One region of the Allobosea sp. RAC05 genome, then DNA from elsewhere that is predicted to be linked to it. Evidence: predicted binding sites of a transcription regulator. Region 1 holds the regulator's gene; the other holds the start of a gene.
What was found. The regulator PhoB, encoded in region 1, activates phosphate uptake and scavenging genes when phosphate is short. The targets are predictions, from matches to a motif close to TGTCATNNANCTGTCAT.
Positions count from the first base shown of each region.

Region 2: a site for PhoB is predicted at 981-997, ahead of ugpB (sn-glycerol-3-phosphate ABC transporter substrate-binding protein UgpB). Genes of this name have one in related genera too.

Region 1 is NZ_CP016464.1:4,448,258-4,455,791, reverse strand. It holds gene phoU (phosphate signaling complex protein PhoU) at 1-435, shown strand, start outside; gene phoB (phosphate regulon transcriptional regulator PhoB) at 594-1,292, shown strand; gene BSY19_RS24605 (TIGR03862 family flavoprotein) at 1,451-2,689, shown strand; gene BSY19_RS24600 (tetratricopeptide repeat protein) at 2,868-3,320, opposite strand; gene uvrB (excinuclease ABC subunit UvrB) at 3,740-6,427, shown strand; gene BSY19_RS27730 (hypothetical protein) at 6,807-7,430, shown strand; gene BSY19_RS27190 (DUF262 domain-containing protein) at 7,430-7,534, shown strand, end outside.
Region 2 is NZ_CP016464.1:589,011-596,544, reverse strand. It holds gene BSY19_RS27450 (fumarylacetoacetate hydrolase family protein) at 1-877, opposite strand, end outside; gene ugpB (sn-glycerol-3-phosphate ABC transporter substrate-binding protein UgpB) at 1,082-2,404, shown strand; gene ugpA (sn-glycerol-3-phosphate ABC transporter permease UgpA) at 2,468-3,349, shown strand; gene ugpE (sn-glycerol-3-phosphate ABC transporter permease UgpE) at 3,349-4,197, shown strand; gene BSY19_RS06300 (sn-glycerol-3-phosphate import ATP-binding protein UgpC) at 4,205-5,284, shown strand; gene BSY19_RS06295 (thioredoxin family protein) at 5,399-6,040, opposite strand; gene BSY19_RS06290 (protein-disulfide reductase DsbD family protein) at 6,077-7,534, opposite strand, start outside.

The DNA.
Region 1 (7,534 bases):
CGCGTCGGCGACCTCGCCAAGAACATCGCCAAGCGCGCCGTGGCGATCTCGGGCCAGTTCTCGCCGCCGCACCGGGCCGTGGTCGGGCTCGAGCATATGAGCCGGCTGGTCCAGGCGCAGCTCAAGGACGTGCTCGACGCCTACGCCACCAACAACGAGCAGAAGGCGCTCGAGGTCTGGCACCGCGACGGCGAGATCGACGCGCTCTACACCTCGCTCTTCCGCGAGCTTCTGACCTACATGATGGAAGATCCGCGCAACATCACCTTCTGCACGCATCTCCTGTTCTGCGCCAAGAACGTCGAGCGCATCGGCGACCACACCACCAACATCGCCGAGACGATCCACTATCTCGTCACCGGCGAGTCGCTCGACATCAACCGGCCCAAGCTCGAGACCACCGACATCACGGTCGAGGCCGTGACGGGAAGCTGACAACACCGACTGCGCCGGAGCCTTCGCCGTCATGGTCGGGCCTGTCCCGACCATCCACGTCTTCGCCGGACCCACCCCGCGTTCAAGACGTGGATGCTCGCCACAAGGGCGAGCATGACGATGCGTTTCGGCACAAACGCCAAGAACGGAACCGTGCCATGGCCGCCCGCATCCTGATCGTCGAGGACGAGGAACCCCTCACCCTGCTGCTGCGCTACAATCTCGAGGCCGAGGGCTTCGTGGTCGACAGCGTGGCGCGCGGCGACGACGCCGAGCTGCACCTGCGCGACAACACGCCCGATCTCGTGCTGCTGGACTGGATGCTGCCGGGGCTGTCGGGCATCGAACTCTGCCGCCGGCTGCGGGCGCGGCGCGACACCGAGCGGGTGCCGATCATCATGCTCACCGCACGGGGCGAGGAGACCGAGCGGGTGCGCGGGCTCGCCACCGGCGCTGACGACTATGTCGTCAAGCCGTTCTCGCTGCCGGAGCTGATTGCGCGCATCCAGGCGCTGCTGCGCCGGGCGAAGCCCGGCCATGTCGCCGGATTGCTGACGGCCGGCGATCTCGAACTCGACCGCACGACGCGGCGCGTGCGCCGCTCCGGCGAGGAGCTGCATCTGGGCCCGACCGAGTTCCGCCTGCTCGAATTCCTGATGCAGGCGCCGGGCCGGGTCTATTCGCGCGCGCAACTGCTCGACGCTGTCTGGGGCCGCGACGTCTACATCGACGAGCGCACGGTCGACGTCCATGTCGGGCGTCTGCGCAAGGCGATCACGCCGGGCGACGCCAAGGACCCGCTGCGCACGGTCCGCGGCGCGGGCTACGCCTTCGACGAGACATTTGCGCGGGTTTGAAGGCGAGGAGGCGTCATGCTCGGGCTCGACCCGAGCATCTCTCGCGGGAGATGATCCTGATCGAGATTCTCGGGTCTGCGCTTCGGTCCGCCCGAGAATGACGGCGGCATTGGCCCGCCTCGCTTGACCCGCGGCGTCCGACGGCGCAAGCCGGCCCGATGCACAGCAAAGACATCGCCATCATCGGCGCCGGCCCCGCCGGGCTGATCGCCGCCGAGCGGCTGGCGCAGGCCGGCCATCGCGTCACGATCCATGAGCGGATGCCGTCGCCGGCGCGGAAGTTCCTGCTCGCCGGGCGCGGCGGGCTCAACCTGACCCATTCCGAGCCGCTGGAGACCTTCCTGCCGCATTACGGCGCGGCGCGGGACTGGCTCGAACCCGCGGTTCACGCCTTCCCGCCGCAGGCGCTGCGCGACTGGGCCGACGGGCTGGGCGCGGAGAGCTTCATTGGCACCAGCGGGCGCGTCTTCCCCAAGGCGATGAAGGCCTCGCCGCTGCTGCGCGCCTGGCTGCGCCGGCTCGACGGGCTCGGCGTGCGGCTCGAAGCCGGCCGGCGCTGGACCGGCTGGGCCGAGGGAGCGCTGACCTTCGCCACGGCGGCCGGCGAGACGGTGACGCTCACCCCCGATGCGACGCTGCTGGCGCTGGGCGGGGCAAGCTGGCCGCGGCTCGGCTCCGATGGCGGCTGGGTGCCGCTGCTGGCGGGGAGGGGCGTTGCCGTCTCGCCCTTGCGGCCCGCCAATGGCGGCTTCGCGGTGGCCTGGTCGCCGACGCTGCGCGAGCGTTTCGCCGGCGTGCCATTGAAGCGGATCACCTTGAAATTTGCCGGCAAAGAGATTGTTGGCGAGGCGATGATCGACGCCCATGGACTCGAGGGCGGCGCGATCTATGCGCTGTCGGGGCCGCTGCGCGAGGCGATCGCGCGGGACGGCTCGGCCGAGCTGGAGATCGACCTGCGGCCCGATCTCGACCTCGCCCGGCTGACCGAGAAGCTCGGCAAGCGACGGCCGGGTGAAACGCTGAGCAACCATCTGCGCAAGGCGGCAGGGCTGTCGCCGGCGGCGGTGGCGGTGCTGCGCGACAGCGTCGGGGGGAAGCTCGACGAGACGCCGGCCGCGCTGGCGGCGGCGATCAAATCCGCGCGCCTGCGCCTCACCGGGACGATGCCGATCGACCGGGCGATCTCCAGCGCCGGCGGCATCGCGGCCGGCGAGATCGACGCAGGCTTCATGCTGCGGCGCCTGCCGGGCGTCTTCGTTGCCGGCGAGATGCTGGACTGGGAGGCCCCCACCGGCGGCTACCTCCTGCAGGGTTGCTTCGCGACGGGAGTCGCGGCGGCGGCGGGCATGGTGGCGTGGTTAGGCCAAGGAACCGCAACGGAGAACCCTCTCCCGTAGGGAGAGGGCAGGGTGAGGGGTCGGCCGCTTGAAAGTGGCGTGAGACCTCACCGGCGCAGCTGTTAGGTTGGCGCGTGACGGGTCTAGGGGCCGACACCTCACCCCTGCCCCTCTCCTTACAGGAGAGGGGTTCCCCGCGATTCCTGGTCGCGGTCGCGCCCGAGAATGACGGCTTCCCCTACCGCCCCTCCGCCTTCCGGATGGCCTCGTCGAGATCCTGCCATTCATGGCAGCGGCCGCAGAGGCTGGCGAGCCTGGCGAGGTTGGCCTTGGCGCTCGCCATGTCGCCGGTCTCGATGAACCATTCGCCCTGGTATTCGAGCGCGGGCAGGAAGGTCGGGTCGCGCATCAGCGCGGCGTCGTAATACTGCTTCGAGAGCGGGTAGTTCTTCAGCTTGCGGTGCGAGAAGGCGAGCCAGTTCAGCAGCACCGGCGAGTGCGGCGAGCGCTTCAGCAGCACCTCCAGCTTCTCGATGGCGGGCGGGAAGTTCTTCTCCTCGATCCAGCGCCGCGCCTGGCGGTATTGCGGGTCGTCGTCGAGCCAGGTCCAGTCCGGCCCGACCGCCTGCGCCCCCGCCGCGGTGAGCAGGGCTGCGGCGCCCGCCATGATCGCAATGACGCGTCGGCGCATGGCGTGTCCTCCCGGCTTGGTCCCGGCCGTTGTCCCCGGCCATGAGGCCGATCCTGCAGACATCGCATGACAAGTCCATTGCGAAAGGGCGCCGCCGTCCTGGTGCCGAGGCGAGGACAGCGCGGGAACCCTCTCCCGTAGGGAGAGGGTAGGGTGAGGGGTCGGCCGTTTGAAGGTGGCGCGAGACCTCACCGGCGCAGCGGTCAGGGCGTGCTCACTGGTCCAGGGGCCGACACCTCATCCCTGCCCTTCTCCTTACAGGAGAAGGGTTCCCCGCGGTGCCCGCGCCTTATCCGGCCCAGGATTCTCGGGGCAAGCCCGAGAATGACGCTCTTCTCCTGCCAGCTCCTGTCACCAGTGCGCTCCCCCATGCGCAGCCCCCTCTCGCGCGTGGACGGGATGCGCCCCATATTGCCGGGATGTCCGACACACCTGCCAAAGACTCGCCCGCCAAGTCCAAGCCCGCCAAAAAGCCCTCCAGCGCGCGCACGCCCAATTCCAAGGCGTCGCGGCAGGAGTTGAAGCCGCTCGAGGGCTATCTCGCCGATCTGCTCAACCCGGCGATCAACCGCGGCAACGCCGTGCCCGGCGGCGCAGCCGGGTTCTCCGACAAGCCGCAGGCCGGCTATGAGGCGAAGCCGAGCTACGCCACGGAACGGCCCGGCGGCGAGGAGCGGCCCAAGCGCAAGCTCTCGAAGAAGGCCGATGCCGCCTTCATCGGGGCCGAGGGCGCGGCGGCCGCGACCGCGACCTCGCTGCAGACCCTGCTGGAGAGCGGCAACCCCTTCATCGAGCCGGGCAAGGCCTGGGTGCCGCACCGCCCGCCGCGGCCCGACAAATCCGAAGGCGGTATCCGCTTCCGGATGAACTCGGAATACGAGCCCGCCGGCGACCAGCCGGCCGCGATCGCCGAGCTGGTGGAGGGCATCTCCCGGCAGGAGCGCGACCAGGTGCTGCTCGGCGTCACCGGCTCAGGCAAGACCTTCACCATGGCGCAGGTGATCGAGAAGACGCAGCGCCCGGCGCTGATCCTGGCGCCGAACAAGACGCTGGCGGCGCAGCTCTATGGCGAGTTCAAGAGCTTCTTCCCCGACAATGCGGTCGAGTATTTCGTCTCCTATTACGACTACTACCAGCCCGAGGCCTATGTGCCGCGCTCGGACACCTTCATCGAGAAGGAATCCTCGATCAACGAGCAGATCGACCGGATGCGCCATTCGGCGACGCGCTCGCTGATCGAGCGCGACGACGTCATCATCGTCGCCTCGGTCTCCTGCATCTACGGTATCGGCTCGGTCGAGACCTATACGGCGATGACCTTCGGCATCAAGCTGGGCGAGCGCGTCGAGCAGCGCCAGCTCATCGCCGATCTGGTGGCGCTGCAATACAAGCGCACCCAGCATGATTTCACCCGCGGCAGCTTCCGCGTGCGCGGCGACGTGATCGAGCTGTTCCCGGCGCACTATGAGGACCGCGCCTGGCGCATCGGCCTGTTCGGCGACGAGGTCGAGAGCATCAGTGAGTTCGACCCGCTGACGGGGCAGAAGACCGCCGACCTCGAATTCGTCAAGGTCTACGGCAATTCGCACTACACCACGCCGCGGCCGACGCTGACCCAGGCCGTGAAGAGCATCAAGCAGGAGCTGAAGGCCCGCCTCGACGAGCTCAATTCGATGGGCCGCTTCCTCGAGGCGCAGCGGCTCGACCAGCGCTGCACCTTCGACATCGAGATGATCGAGGCCACCGGCTCCTGCAACGGCATCGAGAACTATTCGCGCTATCTCACCGGCCGCAAGCCGGGCGAGCCGCCGCCGACCTTGTTCGAATACCTGCCCGACAATGCGCTGGTCTTCACCGATGAGAGCCATGTCACCGTGCCGCAGATCGGCGGCATGTATCGCGGCGACTTTCGGCGCAAGGCGACGCTGGCGGAATACGGCTTCCGCCTGCCCTCCTGCATGGACAACCGGCCGCTGCGCTTCGAGGAGTGGGATGCGATGCGCCCGCAATCGGTGCATGTCTCGGCGACGCCGGGCAGCTGGGAGATGGAGCAGACCGGCGGCGTCTTCACCGAGCAGGTCATCCGCCCGACCGGGCTGATCGACCCGCCGGTCGAGATCCGCCCCGCCAAGCACCAGGTCGCCGACCTGCTCGACGAGATCAAGGAGGTCACGGCCGCCGGCTATCGCACGCTCGTCACCGTGCTGACCAAGCGCATGGCCGAGGACCTGACCGAGTACCTGCACGAGAACGGCGTGCGCGTGCGCTACATGCACTCCGACATCGACACGATCGAGCGCATCGAGATCCTGCGTGATCTGCGGCTGGGCGCCTTCGATGTCCTCGTCGGCATCAACCTGTTGCGCGAGGGTCTCGACATTCCCGAATGCGGGTTCGTGGCCATTCTCGACGCCGACAAGGAGGGGTTTCTGCGCTCCGAGACCTCGCTGATCCAGACGATCGGCCGCGCCGCCCGCAATGTCGACGGCAAGGTCATCCTCTATGCCGACCACATCACCGGCTCGATGGAGCGGGCGCTGGCCGAGACCGCGCGCCGCCGCGAGAAGCAGGTCGCCTACAATCTCGAACACGGCATCACGCCGCAGACGATCAAGCGCGCCATCGGCGACATCCTGGGCTCGGTCTATGAGCGCGACCATGTCACCGTCGACACCGGGCTCGCCACACCCGCCGCCGGGCATAACTTCAAGGCTGCGCTGGCCGATCTCGAAAAGCGCATGCGCGAGGCCGCCGCCGACCTCGAATTCGAAACCGCCGCCCGGCTGCGCGACGAGATCAAGCGCCTGCAGGCCACCGAACTCGCCATCTCCGACGATCCGATGGCGCGTCAGCGCGATGTCGAGGCCTCGGCCGGCAAATACAAGGGCGAGCGCAGCTATGGCGACAGCGCCAACCTGCCGCCGACGCGCGCCCGCAAACCCACGGACGCCGATATGGGCCCGCATAATTTCGGCGGCGGCGAAGGCAAGCCGGTGTCGAAGCCGGCTCCCCGCCCGCGCAAGCCGACGCTGGACGAGATGGGCCCGCGGACGGAGCAGCGGCCGAAGGGGGCTGGGGAGCAAAGGGGTGGGCGGCGGCGGGGGTAGGCGGCGGAACCGCGCCGCCCCTTTCCTTCTCCCGGATGGGAGAAGGTGGCGCGGAGCGCCGGATGAGGGCCTGCCGTCGCAGCAAGAGGGCGCCACGGCTCCGTTTCGTTACAGCGATCAGCGGGGGGCCTCACCCCTGCCGCGCTCCCATCCGGGAGAGCGGTTCCTCGCCCCTGAGGCAGAGCCAAAGGGGTGAGGGAGTGGTGGGGCCAGTGCTCTCCACCACGGACGATCTGCTTCGCTGATTTGCGGTGTGGGCGCGCGATGGCAGAGGCTGATGAGAAAGGGGCGTCACTAGAGAATATCGAGGGATGTAGCCCTTGCCCGCGACAATGCGGTCATTTACTCATAGGAGCGACAGGGCGGGAGGGTATGGGAATTGTTCGTCGATCAGGCCGCGCTCCAGTCCGAAATTCTCAGCAGAAGTGCATATGATTTTGTATCGCACTATATTTTTGAGCCTGTGCCTTTTGTTTTTCACGGAAATATGAGTCATTGGATCAACTGGAAGACTATTCTTTCGGGCCTAATTGATGTCGATCCCTATGATATTGTTTTGGTCGGGAGCGCATCTGTCGGTTTTAGCTTGAATCCATCAAAAAATTATAAAAAATTTGATGAGCATTCTGATGTTGATGTTGGAATTATTAGCGCTCATTATTTTGATTTAGCTTGGCGTTTCTTGAGGCAGAGGCGTCCATCGTGGTTGTCTTTGCCTGTCGAGATTAAGCGAGCAATTCGACAACATCAGAATAACTATGTATTCTCAGGTACTATAGCTACTAATTCGATGCTCGGAGTTTTGCCTTTTGGATCTGCTTGGCAAGGTGCGCTTGATCATATGAAAAATATTGATCCAACGCGTGGTCGTGACATAAAAATGAGAATTTATCGGGATTATGATTCGTTAAGACAATATCAGTCGTATGGAGTAGAGCAGCTCAAAACGCAAATACTTGAACAAAGTTCAGTCGATGATGACATCGATGTAGAGGATTCGTGATGGATCAGACAGATAATTTCCTGCACACTACCCATAGGACTGTATCTTGGTTTCGAAAGTCCTTTTTATCGAATGAATTAGTCTTGGCTGCGCCCTTCCAGCGG
Region 2 (7,534 bases), 1.1 Mb from region 1:
CGAGCGTGAAGCCGTCCTCGCCCTCGACCGTCAGCGTCACCGTCGTCTTGCGCACATGATCGAGCGTGAAGCCCGTGTCGAAGAGGCGGATGAAGGGCCCGACGGCGGCCGCCGCGTTGTTGTCCTTCGCCTTGCCGAGCAGCAGCGCCGAGCGGCCCTCGACATCGCGCAGATTGACGTCGTTGCCGAGCGTGGCGCCGACGATGCGGCCGTCGGAAGCGACGACGAGCACGATCTCGGGCTCGGGATTGTTCCAGGTCGAGGACGGGTGCAGGCCTGCGTCGAAGCCGGTGCCGACGGAGGACATCGGCGGCGCCTTGGTGAAGATCTCGGCATCGGGCCCGATGCCGACCTCCAGATACTGGCTCCAGGCGCCCTGCCTGATCAGCACCTCCTTGAGGTGCATCGCCTCGGGCGAGCCGGGCTTCAGCTTCGAAAGATCATCACCGATCAGCTTGCCGATCTCGCCGCGGATCGTGGCGGCGGCAGCGGGGTTGCCACGCGCCTTCTCCTCGATGACGCGTTCCAGCATCGAGACGGCGAAGGTGACGCCGGCGGCCTTGACCACCTGCAGGTCGAGCGGCGAGAGCAGCCAGGGCCGCGCGGGGTCGCGGTCGTCGACGGGCGTGTTCGCCAGGATGTCGGCGAGCGTCGCGACCGGCTCGCCCGGAGCGGCCCGCAGCGCGGCTGCGGGATCGGGCGTCTCGCAGAGGTCCCGGCTGGTCGGGAAAGCGCGGGTGATGTCGACGACCATTCCGTCGCGCAAGGTGACGATGGCGGGGCCTGCGACATCAGGCCGCCAGATGCGCCCGAGCAGGGCCGCGGCCGGTGCATCCTGGGGAAGGGTCCGTTCGGGCGTCAGGGACAGGCGCGGCATGGCGATGATCCATCGAAGGCGGGCAGGGGACGCGAGAACAGCGCCTTCCGGACGATTGCGCAAGGGCTTGCACACAGGTGCGGGCGACGCCGCGGCTTGCGTCCGTCATCATTTTGTCATTGAAACGTCGCCGGCCCTTCATGCTAGCTTGCGCACCAACAAGAACAGCCGCCCAAGCGAACCGAGGGCGGAAGGGAGAAAGAGATGACAGTGAAATCACGCATCCTGATGTCCGTCGCGGCTTTCGTGCTGGGCGGCGCCGCGCCTGCGCTGGCGCAGACCGAGCTCCAGTGGTGGCACGCCATGACCGGCGCCAACAACGACGTCGTCGTCAAGCTGGCCGAGGAATTCAACGCCTCCCAGAAGGACTTCAAGGTCGTCCCCGCCTATAAGGGCTCCTATGCCGACACGCTGAACGCCGGCATCGCCGCCTTCCGCGCCGGCAATGCGCCGCACATCATGCAGGTCTTCGAGGTCGGCACCGCGACGATGATGTCGGCCAAGGGCGCCATCAAGCCGGTCCAGGACCTGATGAAGGAAGCCGGCGAAACATTCGATCCGAAGAGCTATCTGCCGGCCATCACCGGCTACTATTCGACGACCAAGGGCGACATGCTGTCGTTCCCCTTCAACTCGTCCTCCACGGTGATGTGGTACAACAAGGACGCCTTCAAGAAGGCCGGCCTCAACGCTGACGCGCCGCCCAAGACCTGGCCCGAGGTGTTCGACGCCGCCAAGAAGCTCAAGGCCGCCGGCTACGACAAGTGCGGCTTCTCGAATGGCTGGGTGACCTGGGTCAACATCGAGCAGCTCGGTGCCTGGCACAACGAGCCGGTCGGAACCAAGTCCAACGGCTTCGACGGATTCGACACCGAGTTCGTGATCAACAAGGGCGTCTTCCTGAAGCACCTGACCAATCTGGTCGAGATGCAGAAGGACAAGACCTATGACTATTCCGGCCGCACCAACACCGGCGAGGGTCGCTTCACCTCGGGTGAATGCCCGATCTTCCTGACCTCCTCGGCCTTCTTCGGCAATGTCCGCGCCAACGCCAAGTTCGATTGGGCGAATGCGCCGATGCCGTACTACCCCGACGTGGCCGGCGCGCCGCAGAACTCGATCATCGGCGGCGCCTCGCTGTGGGTGATGGGCGGCAAGAAGGCCGACGAATACAAGGGCGTGGCCAAGTTCTTCACCTTCCTGTCGGATGTCGACCGTCAGGTGAAGCTGCACACCGAGTCCGGCTATCTGCCGATCACCAAGGCCGCTTACGAGAAGGTCAAGGCGTCGGGCTTCTACAAGGACAAGCCGTTCCTCGAGACCCCGCTGCTCTCGCTCAACAACAAGGCGCCGACGGACAATTCGCGCGGCGTGCGCTTCGGCAGCCTGGTGCAGATCCGCGACATCTGGGCCGAGGAATTCGAGGCGGCCCTGAACGGCCAGAAGACCCCGAAGGCCGCGCTCGACGCCGCCACCGAGCGTGGCAACCAGACGCTGCGCCAGTTCGAGCGGACGGCCGGTCGCTAATCCGTTTCCCACCACCATCACCGCCGCCCCCGTCCCGGGGCGGCGGTTCGTTTCGGATATGCCATGCAGAAGAACGCCTATTTCAGCGGGCTGACGGTGCCGGCTCTGCTGCTCCTGCCGCAGCTGGCGATCACGCTCGTCTTCTTCTACTGGCCCGCGAGCCAGGCGGTCTGGCAGAGCTTCCTGCTGCAGGACGCCTTCGGCATCTCGACCGACTTCGTCTGGTTCGAGAATTACGTCACGCTGTTTTCGAACCCCGGCTACTACAAGGCCCTCGTCAACACGGCGATCTTCTCGACCTTCGTCTGCATCCTGTCTTTGTCGATCGCGCTGCTGTTTGCGGTGATGGCCGATCGGCAGCTGCGCGGCGCCGAGGTCTACAAGACCTTGCTGATCTGGCCCTATGCGGTCGCGCCGGCGATTGCGGGCGTGCTCTGGCTGTTCATGTTCGATCCGTCGCTGGGCATGCTGGCGCGGGGCCTGCAGTCGCTCGGGATCGCGTGGAACCCGCGGCTCGACGGCAATCATGCGATGGCGTTGGTGATCCTGGCCGCGACCTGGAAGCAGATCAGCTACAATTTCCTGTTCTTCCTGGCGGGGCTGCAGTCGATCCCCAAGAGCGTGATCGAAGCCGCCGTGATCGACGGGGCGCGGCCGATGCGGCGCTTCTGGACGATCGTGTTCCCGCTGCTCTCGCCGACGACCTTCTTCCTGCTCGTGGTCAACATCGTCTACGTGTTCTTCGACACCTTCGGCATCATCGACACGGTCACCGGCGGCGGGCCTTCGGGCGCGACCGAGACCCTGGTCTACAAGGTCTATTCGGACGGCAAGGGCGGCTCGGATCTGGGCGGCTCGGCGGCGCAGTCGGTCGTCCTGCTGGTCATGGTGATCGCGATGACCGCGGTGCAGTTCAAGTTCATCGAGCGCAAGGTGAGCTACTGATGGTCGAGGACCGCCGCCTGGGCGATGCAATCGCCTATGTCATCCTGTCGATCGGCGTGCTGATCGTCGCCTTCCCGGTGTGGCTGACCTTCGTCGCCTCGAGCTGGGACAATGCGACGATCATCAACGGCCAGCTGCCGCTCTATCCGGGGCCCTATCTGTTCGACAACTACTACCGGATCCTGTTCGTCGGCACGTCCGGGTCGACCCGCGAACCCGTCGCCAGCATGATGCTGAACTCCTTCGTGATGGCGCTGGCGATCGCGCTCGGGAAGATCGTGATCTCGGTGCTGTCGGCCTATGCGGTGGTCTACTACCGCTTCCCCTTCCGGATGGCGGCCTTCTGGATCATCTTCGTCACGCTAATGCTGCCCGTGGAGGTGCGGATCTTCCCGACCTTCAAGGTCGTCTCCGACCTGAACATGCTCGACACCTATCAGGGCCTCGCGGTCCCGCTGATCGCCTCGGCCACCGGCACGCTGCTGTTTCGCCAGTTCTTCATGACGATCCCCGACGAACTGCTGGAAGCGTCGCGCATCGACGGTGCCGGGCCGTTCCGCTTCTTCAAAGACACGGTCATCCCACTCTCGATCACCACGATCGCGGCGCTGTTCGTGATCCAGTTCATCTATGGCTGGAACCAGTATCTCTGGCCGCTGCTGATCACCACGAAGGACTCGATGCAGACCATCGTCATCGGGATCCGCAAGATGATCGTCACCTCCGACGCGCTGACCGAATGGCCGCTGGCCATGGCGACCGCCATGCTGGCGATGCTGCCGCCGGTCTTCGTCGTCATCGTCATGCAGAGGCTCTTCGTGAAGGGCCTGGTCGAAACCGAGAAATAAGTCGCCGATGGCCCAGGTAACACTCACCAACGTCAAGAAGGTCTACGCCGGCGGCGTCGAGGCGGTGAAGGGCGTGTCGTTCGACATTCCCGATGGCGGCTTCTGCGTGCTTGTCGGCCCCTCCGGCTGCGGCAAGTCCACGCTGCTGCGCATGGTCGCCGGGCTGGAGACGATCTCCGCCGGCGAGGTCTCGATCGGGGAGCGCGTCGTCAACGAGATCGGCCCGGCCGACCGCGACATCGCGATGGTGTTCCAGAACTACGCGCTCTACCCGCATATGAGCGTCTACGACAACATGGCCTATGGCCTGCGCAACCGCGGCACGCCCAAGGACGAGATCGACCGACGCGTCAAGGAAGCCGCCCGCATCCTCGCCATCGAGGGGCTGCTGGAGCGGCGGCCGAAGCAGCTCTCGGGCGGCCAGCGCCAGCGCGTCGCGATGGGCCGCGCCATCGTGCGCAAGCCCCAGGTCTTCCTCTTCGACGAACCGCTCTCCAACCTCGACGCCAAGCTGCGCGTGCAGATGCGCGTCGAGATCAAGAAGCTGCAGCGCGCGCTCGGCGTCACCGCGATCTACGTCACGCACGATCAGGTCGAGGCGATGACGCTGTCCGACAAGCTGGTCGTGATGAATGGCGGCCAGGTCGAGCAGATCGGCCTGCCGGCCGATGTCTACAAGAAGCCGGCGAGCAAGTTCGTCGCCACCTTCATCGGCTCGCCGCCGATGAACATCCTGCCCGGCACGATCGACGGCCCCGGCATCGTGGCGCTGGGCGACGCGATCCTCGAGGCGCGCGACCTGCGCCAGGACCTGCCGGCCCAGACGGCGGTCGAGGTGGGCTTAAGGCCCGAGGATGTCGAGATCGCCTCCGAGGGCGAGGCCGGCTCGCTGCCCTTCGATGTCGAGTTCATCGAGGAACTGGGTGCCACCCAGCTCTTCCACGGCCAGCTCGCCGGCCTGCCCTTCGTGATGCAGGCGGCGACCGATGCCGTCGCGGCCCAGGCCGGCCGCATCTGGATCACGGTCGATCCCGACCGCGTCCATGTCTTCGACATGGCGACCGGCGCGCGGCTGGGGCGAGTCTAGCGAAGCGTCATTCTCGGGTGAAGCGAAGCGCAGACCCGAGAATCTTCGGCACGACGAGGGACTGGTTGGCGAGATGCCCGGATCAAGCCCGGGCATGACGCATGGGGCCAGCCCTCAGCTCACCGGCGCGTATTTCACCGCGCAGCCATAGGCCTTGGTGCTCGGCTCGGAAACCGGCTTGCCGGCCTTGAGCTCGGCCACCGCCTGGCGGACGTAGCTCTTGGCGCCCTCGATGCTGGCGGCGCTGGCGGCGGGCTTGTCGTCGATGGCGCCCATATAGGCGAGCGTGCCCTTGCCATCGATGATGTACATGTGCGGCGTGGTGGTCGCGCCATAGGCGCGGGCGACCTTGCTGTTGGGATCGAGCAGGATGGCCGCTGGCGCGGCGTTGCGGCTCTTGGTCAGCTCGTTGGCCTTGGCGCCGTCGACATGGCCCTGCTCGCCGACCGGCGAGGAGATGACCGAGAGCCAGACGATGCCCTCCCTGGCCATGTCCTTCTGCAGCGTCTGCATGGTGGCGCTGTTGTAGTGCTTCCGGACATAGGGGCAGTCATGGTTGGTCCATTCGAGGATCACCGTCTTGCCGGCGAACTCCGACAGCTTGCGGATCTTGCCGTCGGCATCCACCGCCTCGAACGCCGGGGCCGGGGCGCCGATCCTGGCGGCGGACTGGGCCAGAGCGGGGGCTGCCGCGAGCGAGAACCCGGCGAGAGCGAGGCCGGCGATAAAGGTCTGGCGGGTCAGATGGGCCTTCACGTCTGTCTCCTTGTCGTCTGCGTGGGGTGAACGGCGTCAGCGGCCGGCGGTCCTGACCTCTTTGCCCGCGGCGCGCCGCGCGGCGGACACGACCATGTCGGGGGTCAGGAGCTGCGGCAGGATCTCGGGCTGGCCGCCCTTGCCGCCCGGATAGAACAAATAGAGCGGCACGCCGGCCCGGCCCTGCTCGGCCAGCGCGAAGGCGATCCGGCTGTCGCGATTGGTCCAGTCGGCCTTGAGATAGACCACCTTGAGCTCGGCAAAGGCGTCCTTGACCTCCTGCCGCGAGAGCGCGACGCGCTCATTGGCGAGGCAGGTGATGCACCAGGCGGCGGTGAAGTTCACGAAGACCGGCCGCCCTTCAGCCTGTAGCGCCACGACCCGCTCGGGCGACCAGGCCTGGGTGTCGCCCGCGCGCGCCTGTGCCACCTCCGGCACGGCGCTCTGCACCACGAACCAGCCGGCCCCGCACGCGACCAGAACCGCCACGAGCGAGGAGGCGAGCCGGCCGCGGCCGCTGCCGCGCGTGACACCGACCAGCCAGACGACGAAGCCCGCCGCCAGCACCGCGACGAGCGCCGCCAGAACGCCGCCTGGCCCGGCCTGGACCGAGGCGACCCAGATCAGCCAGATCGCGGTGGCGAACATCGGGAAGGCGAAGGCCTGCTTCAGGATCAGCATCCAGCGGCCGGGCTTCGGCAGAAGGCGCAGCAGGCCCGGCGCGAAGGACAACGCCACGACCGGCAGCGCGAAACCCAGCGCCAGCGACAGGAAGACGGACAGGCCGAGCAGCGGCGGCTGCGTGACCGCATAGCCGATGGCCGCGCCCATGAAGGGCGCCGTGCAGGGCGTCGCGACCACCACCGCCAGAACGCCGGTCATGAAGGCCCCCAGTCGCCCGCCCCGGCTGGCGAGGCCATGGCCGACGCCGGCCGCCGAGGTTCCGATCTCGAAGGCGCCCAGCAGGTTGAGGCCGATCAGCGTCATCACCACGGCGAGCGCGATGACCAGCGGCGGTGACTGCAGCTGGAAGCCCCAGCCGACGCTGGTGCCGAGCGCGCCGAGCGCAATCACCATCGCCGCCAGCGCCATGAAGGTCACCAGCACGCCCGCGAGGAAGAGCAGCCCCTGTTCGCGGACCTGCGCGCGGCTGGCCTGGGCGAGCTGGGCGAAGCCCAGCGCCTTGATGAAGAGCACCGGCAGCACGCAGGGCATCAGGTTGAGGATCAGCCCGCCGGCGAAGGCGAAAAGCAGGGCCGCCCACAGCGTCAGGTCGGCGCCCTCGGCCGGCAGGGGGATGCGGACCGTGGCAGGCGGAGCAGCCGGAGCCGAGGCAGCCCCGGCGAGAGCGGGCTCGACGTCGGCCGCGAAGGTCAGCGCCCGCGACAGCCCGCCCTCGCGATAGGTCAGGACGCCCGCGATCTCCCCGCCCGCGATCTTGAAGGCGCTGGAGCGGGCGAGCCGCACCACGGTCGCCCCGTCGGAGGTGCGAAC